DNA from 4 places in the Streptomyces sp. NPDC048461 genome. Region 3 is predicted to be linked to each of the others. Evidence: riboswitches for the same ligand, from Rfam matches in the RefSeq annotation. Region 3 holds a riboswitch; each other region holds the start of a gene.
What was found. A riboswitch is a leader RNA that binds a small molecule or an ion and turns the genes downstream of it on or off. The one in region 3 is predicted to bind cobalamin.
Positions count from the first base shown of each region.

Region 1: linked by a shared signal. The riboswitch ahead of ACZ6S8_RS33385 (CoA-acylating methylmalonate-semialdehyde dehydrogenase) and the one ahead of ACZ6S8_RS01855 (energy-coupling factor ABC transporter permease) in region 3 are both predicted to bind cobalamin.
Region 2: linked by a shared signal. The riboswitch ahead of ACZ6S8_RS00820 (ribonucleoside-diphosphate reductase subunit alpha) and the one ahead of ACZ6S8_RS01855 (energy-coupling factor ABC transporter permease) in region 3 are both predicted to bind cobalamin.
Region 4: linked by a shared signal. The riboswitch ahead of ACZ6S8_RS22970 (prenyltransferase/squalene oxidase repeat-containing protein) and the one ahead of ACZ6S8_RS01855 (energy-coupling factor ABC transporter permease) in region 3 are both predicted to bind cobalamin.

Region 1 is NZ_JBVJGW010000029.1:232-5,132, reverse strand. Features, by position in the region: gene ACZ6S8_RS33390 (short-chain fatty acyl-CoA regulator family protein) at 116-1,519, shown strand; cobalamin riboswitch at 1,590-1,758, shown strand; gene ACZ6S8_RS33385 (CoA-acylating methylmalonate-semialdehyde dehydrogenase) at 2,140-3,639, shown strand; gene ACZ6S8_RS33380 (acyl-CoA dehydrogenase family protein) at 3,644-4,789, shown strand; partial or broken gene ACZ6S8_RS33375 (enoyl-CoA hydratase/isomerase family protein) at 4,786-4,901, shown strand, end outside.
Region 2 is NZ_JBVJGW010000001.1:174,850-179,750, reverse strand. Features, by position in the region: gene ACZ6S8_RS00835 (carbon starvation CstA family protein) at 1-510, shown strand, start outside; gene ACZ6S8_RS00830 (CstA-like transporter-associated (seleno)protein) at 606-794, shown strand; gene ACZ6S8_RS00825 (GNAT family N-acetyltransferase) at 932-1,429, shown strand; cobalamin riboswitch at 1,471-1,604, shown strand; gene ACZ6S8_RS00820 (ribonucleoside-diphosphate reductase subunit alpha) at 1,770-4,205, shown strand; gene ACZ6S8_RS00815 (ribonucleotide-diphosphate reductase subunit beta) at 4,205-4,901, shown strand, end outside.
Region 3 is NZ_JBVJGW010000001.1:420,280-425,180, forward strand. Features, by position in the region: gene ACZ6S8_RS01840 (ATP-binding cassette domain-containing protein) at 1-438, opposite strand, end outside; gene cbiQ (cobalt ECF transporter T component CbiQ) at 435-1,184, opposite strand; gene ACZ6S8_RS01850 (energy-coupling factor ABC transporter substrate-binding protein) at 1,188-1,535, opposite strand; gene ACZ6S8_RS01855 (energy-coupling factor ABC transporter permease) at 1,535-2,230, opposite strand; cobalamin riboswitch at 2,260-2,454, opposite strand; gene ACZ6S8_RS01860 (flavodoxin family protein) at 2,538-3,269, shown strand; gene ACZ6S8_RS01865 (AMIN-like domain-containing (lipo)protein) at 3,446-4,006, opposite strand; gene ACZ6S8_RS01870 (SsgA family sporulation/cell division regulator) at 4,118-4,525, opposite strand.
Region 4 is NZ_JBVJGW010000013.1:91,064-95,964, forward strand. Features, by position in the region: gene ACZ6S8_RS22965 (deoxynucleoside kinase) at 1-412, opposite strand, end outside; gene ACZ6S8_RS22970 (prenyltransferase/squalene oxidase repeat-containing protein) at 788-2,200, opposite strand; cobalamin riboswitch at 2,327-2,453, opposite strand; gene ACZ6S8_RS22975 (prenyltransferase/squalene oxidase repeat-containing protein) at 2,788-4,901, shown strand, end outside.

The DNA of each region.
Region 1 (4,901 bases), on a different contig from region 3:
GGTACGGCTGCCAAGGTCTGCGAATCTTCCCAGCCGAAACTGCCAAGCTTGCGAAGCTCCCCGGCGGGGGCGGCGCACGTAGTCTGACGGTCCTGTCCGACCGTGGAGGAGACCGGTGAGCAAGACGTACGCGGGGGCCCGGCTGCGCCGGCTGCGCGAGGAGCGCCGGATGACCCAGGCCGACCTGGCCCGGGTCCTGGCCATCTCGCCCAGCTACCTCAACCAGATGGAGCACGACTCCCGGCCGCTCACCGTGCCCGTACTGCTGCGCCTCACCGAGGCGTTCGGAGTCGACCCCGGCTTCTTCTCCGAGCGCGACACCAGCCGCCTCGTCGCCGACCTGCGCGAGGCCCTCGCCGGGGAAGTGGCCGAGGCCCGCGTCTCCGCCTCCGACCTGGCCGAACTCGCCACCCGGATGCCCGCCGTCGCCGCGGTCCTGCTGGACCTGGGGCGGCGCGGCCAGCTGCTGGCCGAACGCCTCGCCGGGACGGCCGAGGGCCGCGAGGGCGGAGCCGGAACGCCGCGCTCCCCCCACGAGGAGATCCGCGAGTTCTTCTACCGGCGGCAGAACTACCTGCACGACACGGACCTCGCCGCCGAAGGGCTGGCCCGCGAGATCGGCATCCGCCCCGGAGACGTCGTCGGCGCGCTCGCCCGCCGCCTCGCGGACCGGCACGGCGTCCGCCTGGCGGCCGACTCCGACCGGCTGCACCACTACGACGGCGCCGCGCGCGTCCTGCACCTGTCAGGGCGTCTGCGCCCCGGCCAGCAGGCCTTCCGGATGGCCACGCAGCTCGCGCTCCTCGAACACGGCACGGAACTGGACGGGCTGGCCGCCGAGGACTTCTCCGCCGGATCCGCCGCGCACGGCCTGGCCCGGATCGGCATCGCCAGCTACTTCGCCGCCGCGCTGATCCTCCCGTACGCGGCCTTCCACGCCGCGGCCGAGGAGTTCCGCTACGACATCGAACGGCTCACCGACCAGTTCGGCCTGGGCTACGAGACCGTCTGCCACCGGCTGAGCACCCTCCAGCGCCCCCGGCTGCGCGGGGTCCCCTTCTCCTTCGTCCGGGTCGACCGCGCCGGGAACATGTCCAAGCGGCAGTCGGCCACCGGCTTCCACTTCTCCCGCGCCGGCGGCACCTGCCCGCTGTGGAACGTGTACGAGGCCTTCGCCGCGCCCGGCCGCATCCACGTCCAGGTGGCCGCCATGCCGGACGGGCAGCGCCACCTGTGGACCGCGCGGGCCGTCACCCGCCACCGCGGCGGCTGGGGCGAACCCGGCAAGACCTTCGCGATCGGCCTCGGCTGCGAGATCCGGCACGCCCCGCGCCTGGTCTACTCCGACGGCATCGACCTCGACAACGTCTCCGCCGCGACCCCCATCGGGATGGGCTGCAGGCTCTGCGAACGCCTCGACTGCCCGCAGCGGGCGGTGCCTCCGCTGGGCCGCGCGCTGGCCGTGGACGAGAACAGCAGCACCTTCGTGCCGTACCCGGTCGCGCCCGAGCGCGGCTGAACACGGCCCGGGGCCGTCCGGACGACGCCCGGGGGAGGGGCTGGACTTACTAGGACGTCCAACTATATGTTCGGGGCACAAGGTCCGCGGTGCAGGGAAGCCGGTGTGAATCCGGCACGGTCCCGCCACTGTGACCGGGGAGCGTGCTGCCCTCCCGCGCCACCGGCGAACGCGCCGGGTGGACGGGCGGCACGCGGAGATCCGGGAGTCAGGTTACCGGCCGCGGAACGTTCCGTGTTGTCCACGAGGATGGAGCAGACACGCATGGCACCGGTCCGTACCCACGACCCAGGTGATCCGGCGGAGCGAGCGGCAACCCCCGCGCGCTCGTAGGGCAGACCTTCCGGAACGTACCGCGTCCGCGTGGCCGCAACGATCCGCCAGTGACGCCCCGGGCCACGCCCCTCACGACATGCCCGGCCCGCGACACCCGGCCCGCCGCCCGGCGACGGCCCGGTGAGCCGCGGACCGCACCGGCACGCCCCGAGGCGCGCGACCCGGCTCTTCGGCCGCCCTTGCGGCGGCCCGTCCCCCGGCCCGTCACGCGGCGCACCCCACCCGGTGCGGCCGCCGGCCCGCCGTGCCATCCCCGGATCCCACCTGACGAGAGCAGGCACCCCATGGTCCGCGAACTCACCCATTTCATCGGCGGCAAGCACACCGCCGGAACCTCCGGCCTCTTCGCCGACGTGTACGACCCCAACACCGGCACCGTCCAGGCCCGCGTCCCCCTCGCGGGACGCGCCGACACCGAAGCGGCCATCGCCGACGCGGCAAGCGCGCAGCTCGAATGGGCCGAGTGGAACCCGCAGCGCCGCGCCCGCGTCCTGCTGCGGTTCCTCCAGCTCGTCGAGGGCGAACGTGACGCCCTCGCCCGCCTGTTGTCGGCCGAACACGGGAAGACCGTCGCCGACGCGCACGGCGACCTGCAACGCGGCCTGGAAGTCGTCGAGTTCGCCGCCGGCATTCCCCACCTGCTCAAGGGGGAGTTCACCGACAACGCCGGAGGCGGAATCGACGTGCACTCGCTGCGCGTCCCCCTCGGCGTCGTCGCCGGCATCACCCCGTTCAACTTCCCCGCGATGATCCCGCTGTGGAAGGCCGCGCCGGCGATCGCCTGCGGCAACGCCTTCATCCTCAAGCCCTCGGAGCGCGACCCCTCCGTACCGCTGCGGCTGGCCGAACTCTTCCTGGAGGCCGGACTCCCGCCCGGTGTGCTCAACGTGGTCAACGGCGGCAAGGAAGCCGTCGACACCCTCCTCGACGACCCCCGGGTCCAAGCGCTCGGATTCGTCGGATCGACCCCGATCGCCGCGCACATCTACGCCACCGCCGCCGCCCGCGGCAAGCGCGCCCAGTGCTTCGGCGGCGCCAAGAACCACATGATCGTGATGCCGGACGCCGACCTGGACCAGGCCGTGGACGCGCTGATCGGCGCCGGATACGGCTCGGCCGGCGAGCGCTGCATGGCCATCGCCGTGGCCGTGCCCGTCGGAGAGGAGACCGCCGACGCCCTGGTGGCGAGGCTGAAGGAGCGCATCGCCACCCTGCGCATCGGCCGTTCCGACGATCCGGAAGCCGACTTCGGTCCCCTGGTGAGCCGCGACGCCCTGGACCGGGTCCGCCGCTACGTGGACATCGGCGTCAACGAGGGTGCCGAACTCGTCGTCGACGGAAGGGGGTTCACCCTCCCCGGACACGAGAACGGCTTCTTCGCCGGCGCCACCCTCTTCGACCGCGTCGCACCGTCCATGCGCATCTACCGCGAGGAGATCTTCGGCCCGGTGCTGTCCGTCGTACGGGCCGCGGACTACGCCGAGGCACTGCGGCTCCCCACCGAGCACCCGTACGGCAACGGCGTCGCCATCTTCACCCGGGACGGCGACACCGCCCGGGACTTCACCCGCCGGGTGGGCGCCGGCATGGTCGGGGTCAACGTGCCCATCCCGGTCCCGGTGGCCTACCACACCTTCGGCGGCTGGAAGCGGTCCGGCTTCGGCGACCTCAACCAGCACGGACCGGACTCGATCCGCTTCTACACCCGCACCAAGACCGTCACCTCGCGCTGGCCCTCCGGGGTCAAGGAGGGCGCGAGCTTCACCATCCCCACGATGGGCTGAGCCCGTGACCACCACCCTGACACCCGATCAGCTCGCGCTGGCCGAGGTCACCCTCGACTTCGCCCAGGAGCAGCTCTCCCCGTACGCCGTCGCGTGGGACCAGGACAAGCACTTCCCGGTCGACGTCATCCGCAAGGCGGCCGGCCTCGGCCTCGGCGGCGTCTACGTACGGGAGGAACACGGCGGTTCGGCCCTCGGCCGTGCCGACGGCGTCCTCGTCTTCGAGGCCCTGGCCACCGGCTGCCCCTCCATCGCCGGATACCTCTCCATCCACAACATGGTCGCCTGGATGATCGACCGCTACGGCGACCCCGGCCAGCGCGAGCGCTGGCTGCCCGGCCTGTGCTCCGCCGGGACGCTGGGGAGCTACTGCCTGACCGAACCGGGCGCGGGATCCGACGCCGCGGGCCTCAGCACCCGCGCGGAACGCACCGCGGACGGCTACCTCCTCACCGGGGTCAAGCAGTTCATCTCCGGTGCGGGCGCCGCGGACGTCTACCTCGTCATGGCCCGCACCGGCGGCGCGGGCTCCGGCGGGATCTCGGCCTTCGTCGTGGAGAGCGGCGACCCTGGCCTCTCCTTCGGACCCAACGAGCGCAAGATGGGCTGGAACGCCCAGCCCACCCGCCAGGTCGTGCTCGACGGCGTGCGGATCGGCGCGGACCGCCGGCTCGGAGCCGAGGGCGACGGATTCCGGATCGCGATGAACGCCCTCAACGGTGGCCGGCTCGGCATCGCGGCGTGCTCGCTCGGCGGCGCCCAGAGCGCCCTGGACCGCAGCCTCGCCCACCTCGCCGACCGGGAGGCCTTCGGAGCCCGGTTGCTGGACGCGCAGGCACTGCAGTTCCGGCTCGCCGACATGGCCACCGAACTGGCCGCGGCCCGGGCCCTGGTCCGCCAGGCGGCGGAGGCGCTGGACCGGGGCGACCCGCTGGCCCCGCGGCTGTGCGCGATGGCCAAGCGGTTCGCCACCGACACCGGCTACACGGTCGCCGACCGGGCCCTCCAGTTGCACGGGGGCTACGGCTACCTCAGCGAGTACGGCATCGAGAAGATCGTCCGCGACCTGCGGGTGCACCAGATCCTGGAAGGAACCAACGAGATCATGCGGCTCATCGTGGCGCGCGGGCTGACGGAGAACCTGCGATGACGGCCCCGGCCGGAGGCACCGGCTCACCGGAGGTCCTGATCCGCACGGAAGGCCGGGCGGGCCATCTCACCCTGAACCGGCCCAAGGCCCTGAACGCCCTCACCCACACCAT
Region 2 (4,901 bases), 250 kb from region 3:
AACCAGCTGCTCGCGGCGGTCGCCCTGGCCGTCTGCACCACCCTCCTGGTCAAGTCCGGGCGGCTCAAGTGGGCCTGGGTGACGGGCGTGCCGCTGGTGTGGGACGTGGCCGTCACGCTCACCGCCAGCTACCAGAAGATCTTCTCGGAGGACGTGAAGGTCGGCTTCTTCGCCCAGCGCGACAAGTACCAGGCCGGCATCGACGCCGACAAGGTCCTGCCGCCCGCGAAGACCATGGGCGAGATGGAGACCGTGGTCACCAACGCCACGGTGGACGGCGTGCTGTGCGTGCTGTTCGCGCTCCTGATCGTCGTCGTACTGGTGGACGCGGCCCGGACCTGCTTCAAGGCGATCGCCGACCCGGCGTCCGTGAAGCTCTCCGAGGTCCCGTGGACCGAGTCGAAGATCGTCGCACCGGCCGGACTGGTCCCGACCGCCGAGGAGCGCGCCGAACTCGCGGCCGCCGGACTGGACTCCAGCGGCGGCCGGACCAGGGAACCGGTCGCGTGAGCCCCGCGGCGCCCGGCGCCGGCGGCATCGGCACGAGCGGTACCGGCGCGGGCAGCGCCGGCGCGGGCGGTACCGGCCGGGCCGGGCCCGGGCGGCTGCGCCGGGCGCTGGCCCGGGCCCGGTACTTCGTACGGGAGTTCTCCGGCGAGGCCGCGTACGACCGGTACGTCGCACACGCCCGCTCCCACGACCCCGACGCCGCGGTCCCGACCCGCCGGGCCTTCGAACGGGCCCGCACCGACGCGCGCGAGGCGGACCCCCGCGAGGGCTTCCGCTGCTGCTGACCCGCCCGCCCCGAAGGCCCCGCCGCTCCCCGCGGCGGGGCCTTCGGCGTCCGGCGCCGCGGCGGGGACCGCCCGGCCGACCGGCCTTGCCCGCCCGGCGTCCCGGCACCCCGCACCCGTCCTGCACACTCGACCGCATGGACATGGTGATCAGGGCGGCGCTGCCCGCCGAGTACACGGAGCTGGGCGAGATCACGGCGCAGGCCTACCTCGCCGACGGGCATCTGGACCCGAACGAGAACGACGACTACCTGAACGTCCTGCGCGACGTGGCCGGCCGGGCCGCCCGCGCCGAGGTGCTCGTCGCCGAGCGCGGCGGGCGGATCCTCGGCGGCGTGACCTTCGCCGCGCCCGGGAGCCCGCTCGCCGACATCGCCGGCCCGGACGAGGCCGAGTTCAGGATGCTGGCCGTGGCCCGGGAAGGCCGCGGGCAGGGCGCCGGCGAGGCGCTGGTACGGGCCTGCCTGGACCGGGCGCGGGCGATCGAGGGGGTTTCCGCGATGGTCCTGTCCACCCAGCGGAGCATGGCCGGGGCCCACCGGATCTACTCCCGGCTCGGTTTCGAACGTACTCCGGAGCGGGACTGGGCGCCGATCGAGGGCCTCACCCTGCTGACGTACCGGCTGAAGCTGTAGCCACGCCGACACAACATGTGGGGGCTTCCGCAGACAGCCGCCCCCACATGTATGCTCAGGGCTGCTGTCGCCGCAGGGGAATCCGGTGCGAATCCGGAACTGTCCCGCAACGGTATGAAGTGCACCGATTGGTGTACCTGCAAGTCCGAGGACCTGCCGACAGCGCACCCGGCTCGACCGAACCGGGTGCCGATACGTCCGGGCCTCGCGGTTGGGCCGGTGGACGCCATGCGGTGCACGAGCCGTCTGCCCTGCCCGGGCCGGCCCGTGCGCTGTCCCGCATGCGCCCCTCGCACCCCGCCCCGCCGATGACCGGGCCGAGCGAGGGAGAGCAACCCCCGTGACCATCGCGCCTTCCGCACCGCGCGCCGAGTCCGTTCCGTCCACGGCTCTTCATGGATCTGGCGAAGGTCCCGGGGCCGCACTCCTGCGTACCCTCACCGAACTGACGGCCGACCTGCCCGACACCGACCCCGGCCGGGTCGCCGCCGCCGCGCTGCGCGGCCGCAGCTCCATCGCCGACGAGGCCGAACTGCGCGGGCTGGCCACCGAGGCCGCCGCGGGCCTCATCTCCGAGGACCCGGCGTACTCCCGCCTCGCCGCCCGGCTGCTGACGCTGGCCGTGGCCGGGGAGGCCGCCGGCCAGGGCGCCACCTCGTTCTCCGCCTCCGTCGCCGTGGGCCACCGCGAGGGCCTGATCGCCGACCGCACCGCCGAGTTCGTCAGGGCCCACGCGGCCCGCCTGGACGCGCTGGTCGAGCACACGCTCGCCGAGGGCGCCGACGACCGCTTCGGCTTCTTCGGCCTGCGCACCCTGCACAGCCGCTACCTGCTGCGCCACCCGATCACCCGCCAGGTCGTGGAGACCCCGCAGTTCTTCATGCTGCGCGTGGCCTGCGGCCTCGCCGAGAACGACAGCGTCCAGGCCGTCGAGGAAGTGGCCTCGCTGTACCGGCTGATGAGCCGCCTCGACTACCTGCCGTCCTCCCCCACGCTGTTCAACTCCGGCACCCGGCACCCGCAGATGTCCTCCTGCTACCTGCTGGACTCCCCGCTGGACGAGCTCGACTCGATCTACGACCGCTACCACCAGGTCGCGCGCCTCTCCAAGCACGCCGGCGGCATCGGCCTCTCGTACTCCCGCATCCGCGCCCGCGGTTCGCTGATCCGCGGCACCAACGGCCACTCCAACGGCATCGTCCCGTTCCTGAAGACCCTCGACGCCTCCGTCGCCGCGGTGAACCAGGGCGGCCGCCGCAAGGGCGCCGCCGCCGTGTACCTGGAGACCTGGCACGCGGACATCGAGGAGTTCCTGGAGCTCCGCGACAACACCGGTGAGGACCAGCGCCGTACGCACAACCTGAACCTCGCCCACTGGGTGCCGGACGAGTTCATGCGCCGTGTCAACGCCGACGCCGACTGGTCGCTGTTCTCCCCGGCCGAGGTCCCCGAGCTGGTGGACCTGTGGGGCGACGACTTCGACGCCGCGTACCGCAAGGCCGAGGCGGCGGGCCTGGCCCGCAAGACCATGCCCGCCCGCGAGCTGTACGGCCGGATGATGCGCACCCTCGCGCAGACCGGCCAGGGCTGGATGACCTTCAAGGACGCCTCCAACCGCACGGCGAACCAGACCGCCGAGCCGGGCACGGTCGTCCACTCCTCCAACCTCTGCACCGAGATCATCGAGGTCACCAACGACGGCGAGACGGCCGTCTGCAACCTCGGTTCGGTCAACCTGGGCGCCTTCGTCCTGGCAGGCGCCGGTGACGGAAGCGAGCGGATCGACTGGGAGCGCCTGGACGAGACCGTCCGTACCGCGGTGACCTTCCTGGACCGCGTGGTGGACATCAACTTCTACCCGACCGAGCAGGCGGGCCGCTCCAACGCCCGCTGGCGGCCGGTGGGTCTGGGCGCCATGGGCCTCCAGGACGTCTTCTTCCGGCTGAAGCTGCCCTTCGACTCCCCCGAGGCGCAGGCGCTGTCCACGAAGCTGTCCGAGCGGATCATGCTCGCGGCGTACGAGGCCTCCTGCGACCTCGCCGAGAAGAACGGCCCGCTCCCCGCCTGGGAGCAGACCCGCACCGCGCGCGGCGTGCTGCACCCCGACCACTACGAGGTCGAGCAGAACTGGCCGGAGCGCTGGGACGCGCTGCGCGCCCGCATCGCGAAGACCGGGATGCGCAACTCGCTGCTCCTGGCGATCGCCCCGACGGCGACGATCGCCTCCATCGCGGGCGTGTACGAGTGCATCGAGCCGCAGGTCTCCAACCTGTTCAAGCGCGAGACGCTGAGCGGTGAGTTCCTCCAGGTCAACGCATACCTGGTGGACGAGCTGAAGCGGCTCGGCGTGTGGGACGCCCAGACCCGCGAGGCGCTGCGCGAGGCGAGCGGCTCGGTCCAGGGCTTCGGCTGGATCCCGGCCGAGGTGCGCGCGCTGTACCGCACGGCGTGGGAGATCCCGCAGCGCGGCCTGATCGACATGGCGGCGGCCCGGACCCCGTACCTCGACCAGTCGCAGTCGCTGAACCTGTTCCTGGAGACGCCCACCATCGGCAAGCTCAGCTCGATGTACGCGTACGCCTGGAAGCAGGGCCTGAAGACGACGTACTACCTGCGCTCGCGCCCGGCGACGAAGATCGCCCGCGCGGCGTCCGGTTCCGCCGTCCCGGCGCCCGCCGCCGTCCCGGCATCCGCCGCTCCGCTTCCGCAGGCCGTCGACGCCGACGCGCTGGCCTGCTCCCTTGAGAACCCCGAGTCCTGCGAGGCCTGCCAGTAATGAGCTCCAACGACACCAAGAACCTGCTGGACCCGGGCTTTGAGCTGACGCTCCGCCCGATGCGCTACCCGGACTTCTACGAGCGCTACCGTGACGCGATCAAGAACACGTGGACGGTGGAGGAGGTCGACCTCCACTCGGACGTCGCGGACCTCGCGAAGCTGACCCCGTCGGAGCAGCACATGATCGGCCGGCTGGTCGCGTTCTTCGCGACGGGCGACTCGATCGTCTCGAACAACCTCGTGCTGACGCTGTACAAGCACATCAACTCCCCGGAGGCGCGCCTGTACCTGTCGCGCCAGCTGTTCGAGGAGGCCGTGCACGTCCAGTTCTACCTGACGCTGCTCGACACCTACCTGCCCAACCCGGACGACCGCGCGGCCGCGTTCGACGCGGTCGAGGAGATCCCCTCGATCCGCGAGAAGGCGCAGTTCTGCTTCAAGTGGATGGACTCGGTCGAGAAGATCGACCGGCTGGAGACGGCCGCCGACCGGCGCCGCTTCCTGCTGAACCTGATCTGCTTCGCCGCGTGCATCGAGGGCCTGTTCTTCTACGGCGCCTTCGCGTACGTGTACTGGTTCCGCTCGCGCGGCCTGCTGCACGGCCTGGCCACCGGCACGAACTGGGTCTTCCGCGACGAGACCATGCACATGAACTTCGCCTTCGAGGTCGTGGACACCGTCCGCAAGGAGGAGC
Region 3 (4,901 bases):
GCGCTGCCCGTACGAGAGCAGGTGCGTCGGACGGTCCCGCAGCGCCGTGATGTCCAGGGCCGCGAGCGCCGCGTCGACCCGGGCGCGGACCTCGGGCTCCGGCAGACCGAGGTTCATCGGACCGAACGACACGTCCTGCTCGACGGAGGCCGCGAACAGCTGGTCGTCCGGATCCTGCACCACCAGCTGGACCGAGGTCCGCAGCCGGGTCAGCCCGGCGCGGCCGTGCGCCACCTCCACCCCGTCCAGCAGCAGCGCGCCCGACGCCGGCCGCAGGCCCCCGCTCAACAGGCGCATCAGCGTGGTCTTGCCGCTGCCGTTGCGGCCCAGCAGCACCAGGGCGCGGCCCTCGGGGATCGCGAAGTCCACGCCGGACAGCACCTCGGGGCCGTCCTCGTACGCGTAGCCCGCGCCGGCCAGTTCCACCAGCGGCTTCACAGGTACAGCTCCTTCAGTACGAGGGTCACGGCGACCAGCGAGGCGAGCAGGGCGGCCGTCCCGGCCAGGAACCGCCGGGACAGCGCCGTCTGAGGCACCAGCACGCGCAGCGCGCCGTCGTAGCCGCGCCCGGCCAGGCCCGACTGGAGCCGGGCCGCGCGGTCGAAGGCCCGGACGAACGAGGTCGCGGCGAGCCCGGCCACCGACCGCCAGGCGGCCGCCCGCCCGGCGGTGCCGAGGCGGGCCGCCTGGGCCTGCCGGACGCGGGCCAGGGAGTCGAGGAGCAGGAAGCCGATCCGGTACATCACCAGCGCCACGTCCACGACCGGGGCCGGCACCCCGGCCCGGACCAGGCGCGGCAGCACGTCCGAGACCGGGGTGGTGAAGGCGAACAGCAGCACCCCGAGGGAGGCCGCCGAGGTCCGCAGCAGCAGTTCGCCCGCGTGCCGGGGGCCGTCGGGAGCCATCGCGACGAAGCCCGCCGGGCCGCCCACGGAGAACAGCAGCGGCAGCGCCCCCGTGAAGCAGAAGCCCAGCGGGATGCGGAACGCCCGCCACAGCTGCCGCCCCGCCACCCCGGCGGGACCCAGCAGCAGGGCGAGGGTCGCCGCGGCCACCAGCGGTCCGCCGGGCCACGGCGGCAGGCACACCGCCGTGACCGTCAGGCCGACTCCCAGTACCGCCTTCTCCAGCGGATGGCGGCGGCGCCAGCGGCTGCTGTGCGCCGCCGCGTCGATCGGCAGCACCGCCTACGACTGCACGGTGGCGTCGGGCGCCGCGGCGCCGGCGGCGCCCGCTGCGGCAGCGCCCTGGCGGCGCCCCTTGCGGACGCCGAAGTAGTACGCGAGCACGCCCGCGCCGAGCGCCGCCTGCAGGGCGAACAGCGCCGACTCGATCTCCCCGGACGGGGGCTCGTACAGGGGCGAGAACCAGGGCTCGTAGTCCGGCTTCAGCTCGGTGATGGCCGTCTCCGCCTGCGCGTCGGCGCCCGCGAACGGCTCCTCCTTGCCCTCGCCCAGCCCCAGCGCCAGCGGGAGCACGGCCAGCGCCGCGACCAGGAGCAGCAGCAGGGTGTTGATCTTCGCGTTCCGGCTCATCAGACCGTCGCCTCCTGCTTGGCCTTGCCGGACGTGAGCTTCGCGACGCCGAGCCGGACCAGGTCCGACTTGCTGGACTGCATCAGCAGCCGGACGACGAGCACGGTCAGCAGGCCCTCGCTCACCGCGAGCGGGATCTGGGTCAGCGCGAAGATCTCACCGAACTTCACGAGCGAGCCGGTGAACCCGGTGGCCTGGTCGGGGAAGGCCAGCGCCAGCTGGACCGAGGTCACGCAGTAGGTGACCAGGTCGGCGAAGAAGGCGCCGAAGAACACGGCCACCATCAGGGGGGCGCCGGTTCCGCGCAGCAGGCGGTAGACGGCGTACCCGGCCCACGGGCCGGCGATGGCCATCGAGAAGACGTTGGCGCCGAGGGTGGTGAGCCCGCCGTGCGCCAGCAGCAGCGCCTGGAACAGCAGGGTGATCGTCCCCAGCACCGCCATGATCGGCGGCCGGAAGAGGATCGCTCCGAGCCCCGTACCGGTGGGGTGGGAGCAGCTGCCCGTCACCGAGGGGATCTTCAGGGCGGACAGGACGAACGTGAACGCTCCGGCCGCACCGAGCAGCAGCGTGCTCTCCGGGTTGGCCTTGACCTCGCGGGTCAGGGCGCGGACACCGTGTACGACAAAGGGAGCGGACGCGGCGCCCCAGGCGACCGCGTGCAAGGGGGGCAGAAACCCCTCGGCTATATGCATGAGTAAGGAGACCTCTCCAGCACCTCGTGGATGGACGACGCGCCTCGGCCGGTCTCCTGGCTCACGGGTACTGATGCCCGGGCTCCGCCTTCCCGGGGCCGAGCGGTCTCCCGCGCGGGCCCAGTGGCTTCCCGCAGGAGTGGAGCCGGACTTCCCGATCACAGTGGCGAGGGCCGCACCGGTTTCGCACCGGTTTCCCGAACACCAAGGCCCGCTGACCCTAGTCGGCCGCGCGGACCGGTCACAACCCGCCCCTCGCGGGTGCGGTGCGGTGGCGCTCCGGACGGTGCCCGGACAAGGTGGGTGCGTGGCTGCCGACGAGGAGAACGCGACCCCGCCCGACTACTCGGGCCTGACCGCCGTCTACGTGAACTGCACGCTCAAACGCTCACCCGAGACCAGCAACACCGACGGCCTGATCGGCAGGAGCCGCGCGGTCATGGAGGCGGCCGGTGCCCGGACCTCGGTCATCCGCGCCGTCGACCACGACATCGCGACCGGCGTCTGGCCGGACATGACCGAACACGGCTGGGAGAGCGACCAGTGGCCGGTCCTCTACAGCCGGATCATGGACGCCGACATCCTCGTGCTGTGCGGGCCGATCTGGCTCGGCGACAACAGCTCCGTGATGAAGCGCGTCATCGAGCGGCTCTACGCCTGCTCGTCCCTGCTGAACGAGCAGGGGCAGTACGCGTACTACGGGCGCGTCGGCGGCGCGCTGATCACCGGCAACGAGGACGGCGTCAAGCACTGCGCCATGAACGTCCTCTACAGCCTCCAGCACCTGGGCTACGCGATCCCGCCGCAGGCCGACGCGGGCTGGATCGGCGAGGCCGGACCCGGCCCCTCCTACCTGGACCCGGGATCCGGCGGCCCCGAGAACGACTTCACCAACCGGAACACCGCCTTCATGTCCTGGAACCTGATGCACCTGGCCGCCCTGCTCAAGCGGGCGGGCGGAATGCCGGCGCACGGGAACCAGCGCTCCCTGTGGGACGCGGGCTGCCGGTTCGACTTCCCCAACCCCGAGCACCGCTGAGGAACGCGGCGGGGGGGGGGGGGGGGGGGGGGGCCCCCCCCCCCCCCCCCCCCCCCCCCCCCCGCCCAGGGGGTGACCCACGCCCCACCCACCCCCCCCCCCCCCCCCGGACCACCCCCCCCCCCCCCCCCCCGCCCGGGCGCCCCCCCCCCCCCCCCCCCCCCCCCCCGCCCCGGTCAGCACACGTTCGGGTGCGCGATGTCCAGGACCAGCCGCTCGGGCGAGTGCAGGACGCTGGTGGAGTAGGCGGGTGCGGTGTCGAAGGCGGCGCCGAAGGTCACGTACCCCTCGTAGTCGCCGGTCAGGGCGATGCCCTTGAGCTTGCTGAGGTAGATCTTCTGCAGGCGCGGACCCTGGTAGACGTTCTGCCCCGCGTCGTCGTGACCGGCGGCGGGGTTCAGGCGGACTTCCAGGAAGTACTTCCCGGCCAGCGGGACGGGCTTGCCCGAGCCGTCGTAGTACAGCTTCGGCACGGGCGTGACGGTGACCCCGGGGACGTACCCCTGGAGGTCGATGACGAGCCGGTCGTACGTGCAGTGACCGCCCCAGCGGGCGTTGACGACGAGTGGGGTCTGGGTGCGGGCGGCGGCCTGGGCGGCCGAGGCCGGTGCGGCGAGGGCTAGGCCGGCGGTGAGCAGCGCGCCGGTGGCCAGGGCCACGAGCTGCCGGCGGCGCCGTCGAAGGGACGGCAGGCGGTGAGACGGACGTGGACGCGGGTGGTTCGAGACGTCGTTCATGACGTCCCCCGATTCTCCGGAGACGGGGCTGTGCTGTCACCGCTAAGGACACCCGCGGGACGGCGACGGTTCCCGGGCCGGGGCCGCGGGCTCCTCCCGGCTCCGGGGCCGTCAGCCGGGCAGCAGCGCGTCGAGCTCCGCGTCGAGGTCGTAGTGCCGGTGCTCCAGGCCGCGCGGGACCAGCTGGGTCAGACGGCGGCACAGCCCGCGCACGTCCTTGGCGCGGGCGGAGAACACGCAGCTCTTCTCGCCGTTGCTGAAGGCCAGGAAGACCCGCGGTTCGGTGCCCTTCCAGCGCGGCCACACCTGTATGTCCCCCTCGCCGGTGGCGCAGGACTCCCCGTCGAGCAGCAGGTCGCGGGCGAACACCCAGCGCGCCAGGTGGGCGCCGCCGCCCTGGAGGTCCACGGCCACCTCGTACGGCCGGTCGGAGCGGTACGTGAAGGCCCCGTGCACCGGGAGGGACACCGGCGAGGCCTCCAGTCGGAGCGGAAGGACGCGCTGTTCGGTGGTGGCCATGGGGCGCCCCTCTCTGTCGGCACGGGGATTTCGCACCCCTTCGCAAACTAGCCCACGGCCCGCGCGCCGCCCCGTGCCGAAGGTCCCGTCCGTCAGGGCCGCTGGACCCGACTTCCCGGCGGGCACCGCCCGGGCCGCCGGAGCCCGCCGTACGGCCGCGCGGGCCCCCGGAGCCCGCCGCACACGAGGAGGCCCCGCCCCCCGGTGTCGGACCGGGGGACGGGGCCTCGTGGACTCGTGTGCTGTGCGCACTGGGGCGGGGTGCTGATCCCGGGATACGGAGGAAACTACTTCGGATGGACGCGGATCACTGTGTCCGGGCGGGGGTGGGTTACGAGCCCTGACGGGGATGAATTCATTCGCATTGCAGAGAATG
Region 4 (4,901 bases), on a different contig from region 3:
TGAGGTAGACCATGAGATCCGGCGCCTTGCGGTAGGGCAGGCCGTCGATCTCTCGCATCATCTCGTGGAGCAGCCCCTCGTACACCCGCATCTCGAGGGAGCTGATCCGCCCCAGGTCGTGGTTGACCTTGGCGAAGTACCAGTCCTCGTAGATGGACCGGTCCAGGACGTTGTCGCCCTGCTTGTACGCCTCCTTGATCGAGGCGAACCGGGTCTGCAGGAAGTACAGCTGGAGGAGGAAGGGGTAGCGCTTGGCCTGGATCTCCTCGGGGCTCGCCGTGTAGAAGAGCGGGAGGATCGGGTTGTCTTCCACGCTCTCGTAGAAGACCTCGCTGCCGAGCTCCTTGGCGAGCAGCTCGGCCACGCTCGTCTTGCCGATCCCGATCATGCCTCCGACGCAGATCACCGGCATACCTCGCTTCTCCCTGGGGGTCTTCTGTCTACGGGTGGGTGGGGGCTGTACACCCCACACCATGGAGACGCGCCCCGCCGGCCACCCGATTCCCCAAGATCATCTCGATCAGCGTCCTCCGGTCCCCGTCCGGACCGAGATCCTGACGCACGCCGCGCTCCTCGGCGACCGGCCGGACGAACCGTGCCGCAGGTGCCGTGTACCGCGACGAGCGATCGCTCCGCGGCCGGATTGAAGCATAAATCACGACGCGCCCCCCGCAGGCCAGGGCGCCGGCGCCCGGAGCGGACATGCCGGACCCGGGCCCGGTGCCGGATGCCGGGCATCCGGTGCCGGGTGCGTCCCCCGTGAGCGGGGGCCGCACCCGGACGGGGATCAGACGCCCCAGCGCAGGGCGATGGTGTCGCCCACGTTGATCACCTTGTTGCGGACGGCGCCGGCGAAGGAGGAGCCGTCGACGCTGACCTTCCAGGTGTTGGAGCCGCTGTTGGCCTTGCCGTTGACGTGGGTGATGGTGCCGGTCCCCGACGACGGGGTCACGCTCGTGACACAGCCCGACGGCGTGGCGCCGCCCGTCGCGGCGTTGAGGACGTCACCGAGGGTGATGGTGGTACCGGTGGGCGTGAAGGCCACCGAGCAGACCTTCAGGTTCCCGGCGCCGTCGTCGACGGTGAGGGCCAGCTTGGTCGCGGTGCCGGCGGTGAAGGTGGACTGGGCGACCCACTGCGGGGCCCCGGGGGTGACCGGGACCGGCGGCGCCGTCGTGAAGCCGCCGCCGACGACGCCGCGCAGGGCGTCGATGGAGGAGTAGGCGGAGGGGGTCGTGTCGGCCGGCTGGTACTTGAAGCCGCCCGCCGGGTTGTACTGGTTGGCGATCATGAAGTCGACGGGGGTCTTGCCGCTGGTGGTGAGGAAGTCACCGGTCTGCGGATTGATGCCGCAGGCGTTCAGGCCCGCGACGCCCCATCCGTTGGAACTGGTGTTGACCCCGTACAGGGAGTTGAAGGCACCGGTGCCGGCGATCAGCTTGCCCTTGAGGAAGTTCTTCGCCTGCACCACGTCCGCGTCGGTGTTCGGCACGCCGGAGACGCACAGGGCGGCCATCGCGGAGCCGGTCATGTCGACGTCGCTGGGGGCGTTCAGGGCCGTGGGGTTGCCCTCGGCCTTGCTGTAGGTCCAGCCGCCGTCGACGTGCTGGTTGGCGCGGATGCGCGTGACCATCGAGTCGGTGAGCGCCTGCGGGACGCGCGTGGCGCCGCCCTGCGTCTTGGCGCCGCCCAGCGCGAGGGCCGCGAATACGGTCCCGTTGAAGTTGCCGGACGGGCCGAAGTATCCGGCCTCGGCGGTCTGCCAGTACGCGTAGATGTGCGCGACGAGGTTCCGGGAGGCCGACACGCGCGCCGGGTCGATGCCGGCGGCGTACGCGTTCAGCGCGCCGCGCTCGTAGTCGGTGACCACCGGGGCGCCCGACGGCCAGCCCGCCGTGGACAGCAGGTTCCGGTAGACGGTGCGGGCGTTCTTCGTGGTGTCGCCGCCGGGGTAGACGTCGACGACGGCGGTGCCGGCCGCGGCGAAGGTGCTGAACGCCCATTCGTTGGACAGGCCCGAGCCGGCGTACGAACCGTCCGCCGCCTGAAGGGACTTGAGATAGGCCACACCGTTGGTCTTGGACGTGGCGATCTGCGCGGGAGACGAGGTGGCGGAGGCGGGCAGCGCGGTGAGCGCGAACGCGCCCAGGGCCGCGGGCAGGACGAGCGCGAGGCGGCGGGAGGTACGGGGACGGGACATGGCCTGCTCCTGGAATCGGCGGACCCCGACCGCTCCCGCACAGGCCGCGTCCCACCGCGGCGCAGCACGGCGCGGCACGGATCGAGCCTGGTCGCAGGGCCGTTGTCCGAACGCGTGATACGGCTTCCTGTACTGCATCGCCGTGTGGGCATTCGGGCTCGGAACGGCCCCCGCCGTCCCCTACCGTTGCGCGTCAGCTCCGGCTTCTCACCGGATTCCCCCATGTGGCAGCCCAGGACGCTACCCGAGTGACCGGGTGTCCGCCAGCCACCCCGACCGGGACTCGACCGCACCCCATAGGGGCCCGGCCGGCTGAGACTTGTGCCACCTTGACGCGTCGGCGGGATCCGTGTTGCACTCCGGCTGACAACTGCTCAGCACCAGGGGAAGCCGGTCGAATTCCGGCGCTGACCCGCAACCGTGGACCCGGATCCGTTCCGGGTGAGCCGGAATGCCTGGGGCCGAGCCACAGTACGAAGAGCGCCGTCGCGGATTGCGGTGCGGTCGTCCCAGCCTCCCCACGGCGAAGCAAGCCGTGCGGGGCACATCGACACGCACCCGGCCGCCCGGCAGAGACGGGGGCCTCGGTGGGGACCGAACAACGGGCGAATCGGCAGTCGGGGACGAGACGGCGGTTCCTCTCCCTCGTGACCGCGTCCTTCCTGACGCTCGGTACGGGCGTGGTCTCCTTCACGGTCCCCGTCTCCGCGAGCGCGGACCCGGTCGAGCAGTGCACCCCCACCACCGGCGCCGTCGTCGCCGTGGACTTCGGCCCGTTCGGCGGCAAGGTCGAGCGGGGCTGCGACACCACCCCCACCACCGGGTACGAGCTGCTGCACACGGGCGGGTTCACCACGACGGGCACCGTCCACGACGGACCCGCCTTCGTCTGCCGCATCGGCAAGGACTCCGGTACGCAGTACCCCACGCCGGACAAGGAGGACTGCGTCCTCACGCCGCAGGCCACCGCGTACTGGTCGTACTGGATCGCCTCGCCCGGTCAGCGGAAGTGGACGTACAGCCCGCTGGGCGCCATGGCGCGCACCCCGAAGCCCGGTGACGTGGACGCCTGGGTCTTCGGCGGGACCGACGTCGGCGGCAGCAAGGGCAAGCCCTCCTTCACGCCCGACGACATCCGCGGCATCACCACGCCCGACCCGACGGTCCCCACCACCCCGCCCGCGGTCCCCGCGGGCACGGTCGACGTGCCCGCCGCCACGCGCTGGATCGCCGGGAACCTGACGGACGGCGAGCGCGTCGTCGACGAGGGCTCCACCTCGGCGAACCACTTCCTCACCACCGAGGCCGTGTTCGCCCTGGCCGCCGCCGACCGCAAGAGCCCGGCTGCGAAGAAGGCCGCGCAGTTCCTCGCCGCGCCCGCGCAGACCGATGCGTACGCCTACCCCTCCGGCAAGGACGCGATACCCGACGCCACCGCCGCCGCGCGCCTCGCCCTCGTCGCCGAGGCCACCGGGCTGGACCCGCGCGCGTTCGGCGGCCACGACCTCCTCGGCGACCTGGTGAAGTACGTCTGCCCGCGTGACATCGGCGACGGGGAGACCGTCGACGGCTGCCTGACCAAGGGTGATTTCCGCACCACCGGTCAGGCCGACACCCAGGCCATGGCCGTCATCGCCCTGGTCAACGGCGGTGTCACGCCGCCCGCCCACTCCGTGAGCCGGCTGACCGGCCTGCAGTGCGAGGACGGCGGCTTCACGAGCATCCTGATCCGGTCCCCCGAAAAGTGCGAGAGCGAGGCCTCCGCCACCGCTCTGACCGCCCTGGCCCTGGCCGTCGCCGGCGGCCACGAGGACGCCGTCCAGAAGGCCCGCGCCCAGCTGAAGAAGACCCAGCTGCCCACCGGCGCCTGGCCCGCCACCGGCTACGACACGACCGGCAGCCCGGCCGCCACCGCCTGGGCGGCGCAGGCACTGCGCGCCCTCGGCGACGAGGCGTTCGCCGACGCCGGCATCTCCTGGCTCTCCAGGCACCAGCTCCCGACCGGCGGATTCGGCTTCGGCGAGGACGACACGGATCCGCGCCTGTTCCCGACCGCCACGGCCGCGATCGCAGCCGCGGGCAGCGATGTCGTCGCGCTGACCGCCAAGCCGGTCGTTCCGCCGACCACGCCCCCGACGACCCCGCCCACCTCCGAGCCGCCGACCGCTCCCCCGGCCGGTGCGGGGCCCGACCTGAAGAAGGGCGTGGCGTACCTCACCCACCCCGGCCGTCTGGTCCAGGGCCGCTACTACGAGGCCGGCGCGGGCACCGGGCACGCCGACTACGGCATGACCATCGACGGCGCCTACTCCCTCGCCGCCACCGGCACGGACAACGCCACCCTGCGCAACATCGTCGACTTCTTCGACAAGGGCGGCAAGGACGGGAAGGGCCGGGGCATCAACGACTGGACGCTCGTCGGCACCAAGTACGCGAGCGGCGGCTCCCTCGGCAAGGCGGCCCTCCTCGCGCAGGCCGTGGGCCGGGACCCCCGCGACTTCGGCGGCCAGGACCTGATCGCCGCCCTCGCCAAGGGCACCTGCGCCGCCAAGACCGCGACGCGCCAGGAGTGCGCGGCGAAGGGCAACTACACGTACGCGACCTCGGTGTTCTCCCAGTCCCTCGGCGTCATGGCACAGATCCGGGCCGGCGAGACGGCCGCCGCGGCCGAGCCGGTCTCCTACCTCAAGAGCCTCCAGGC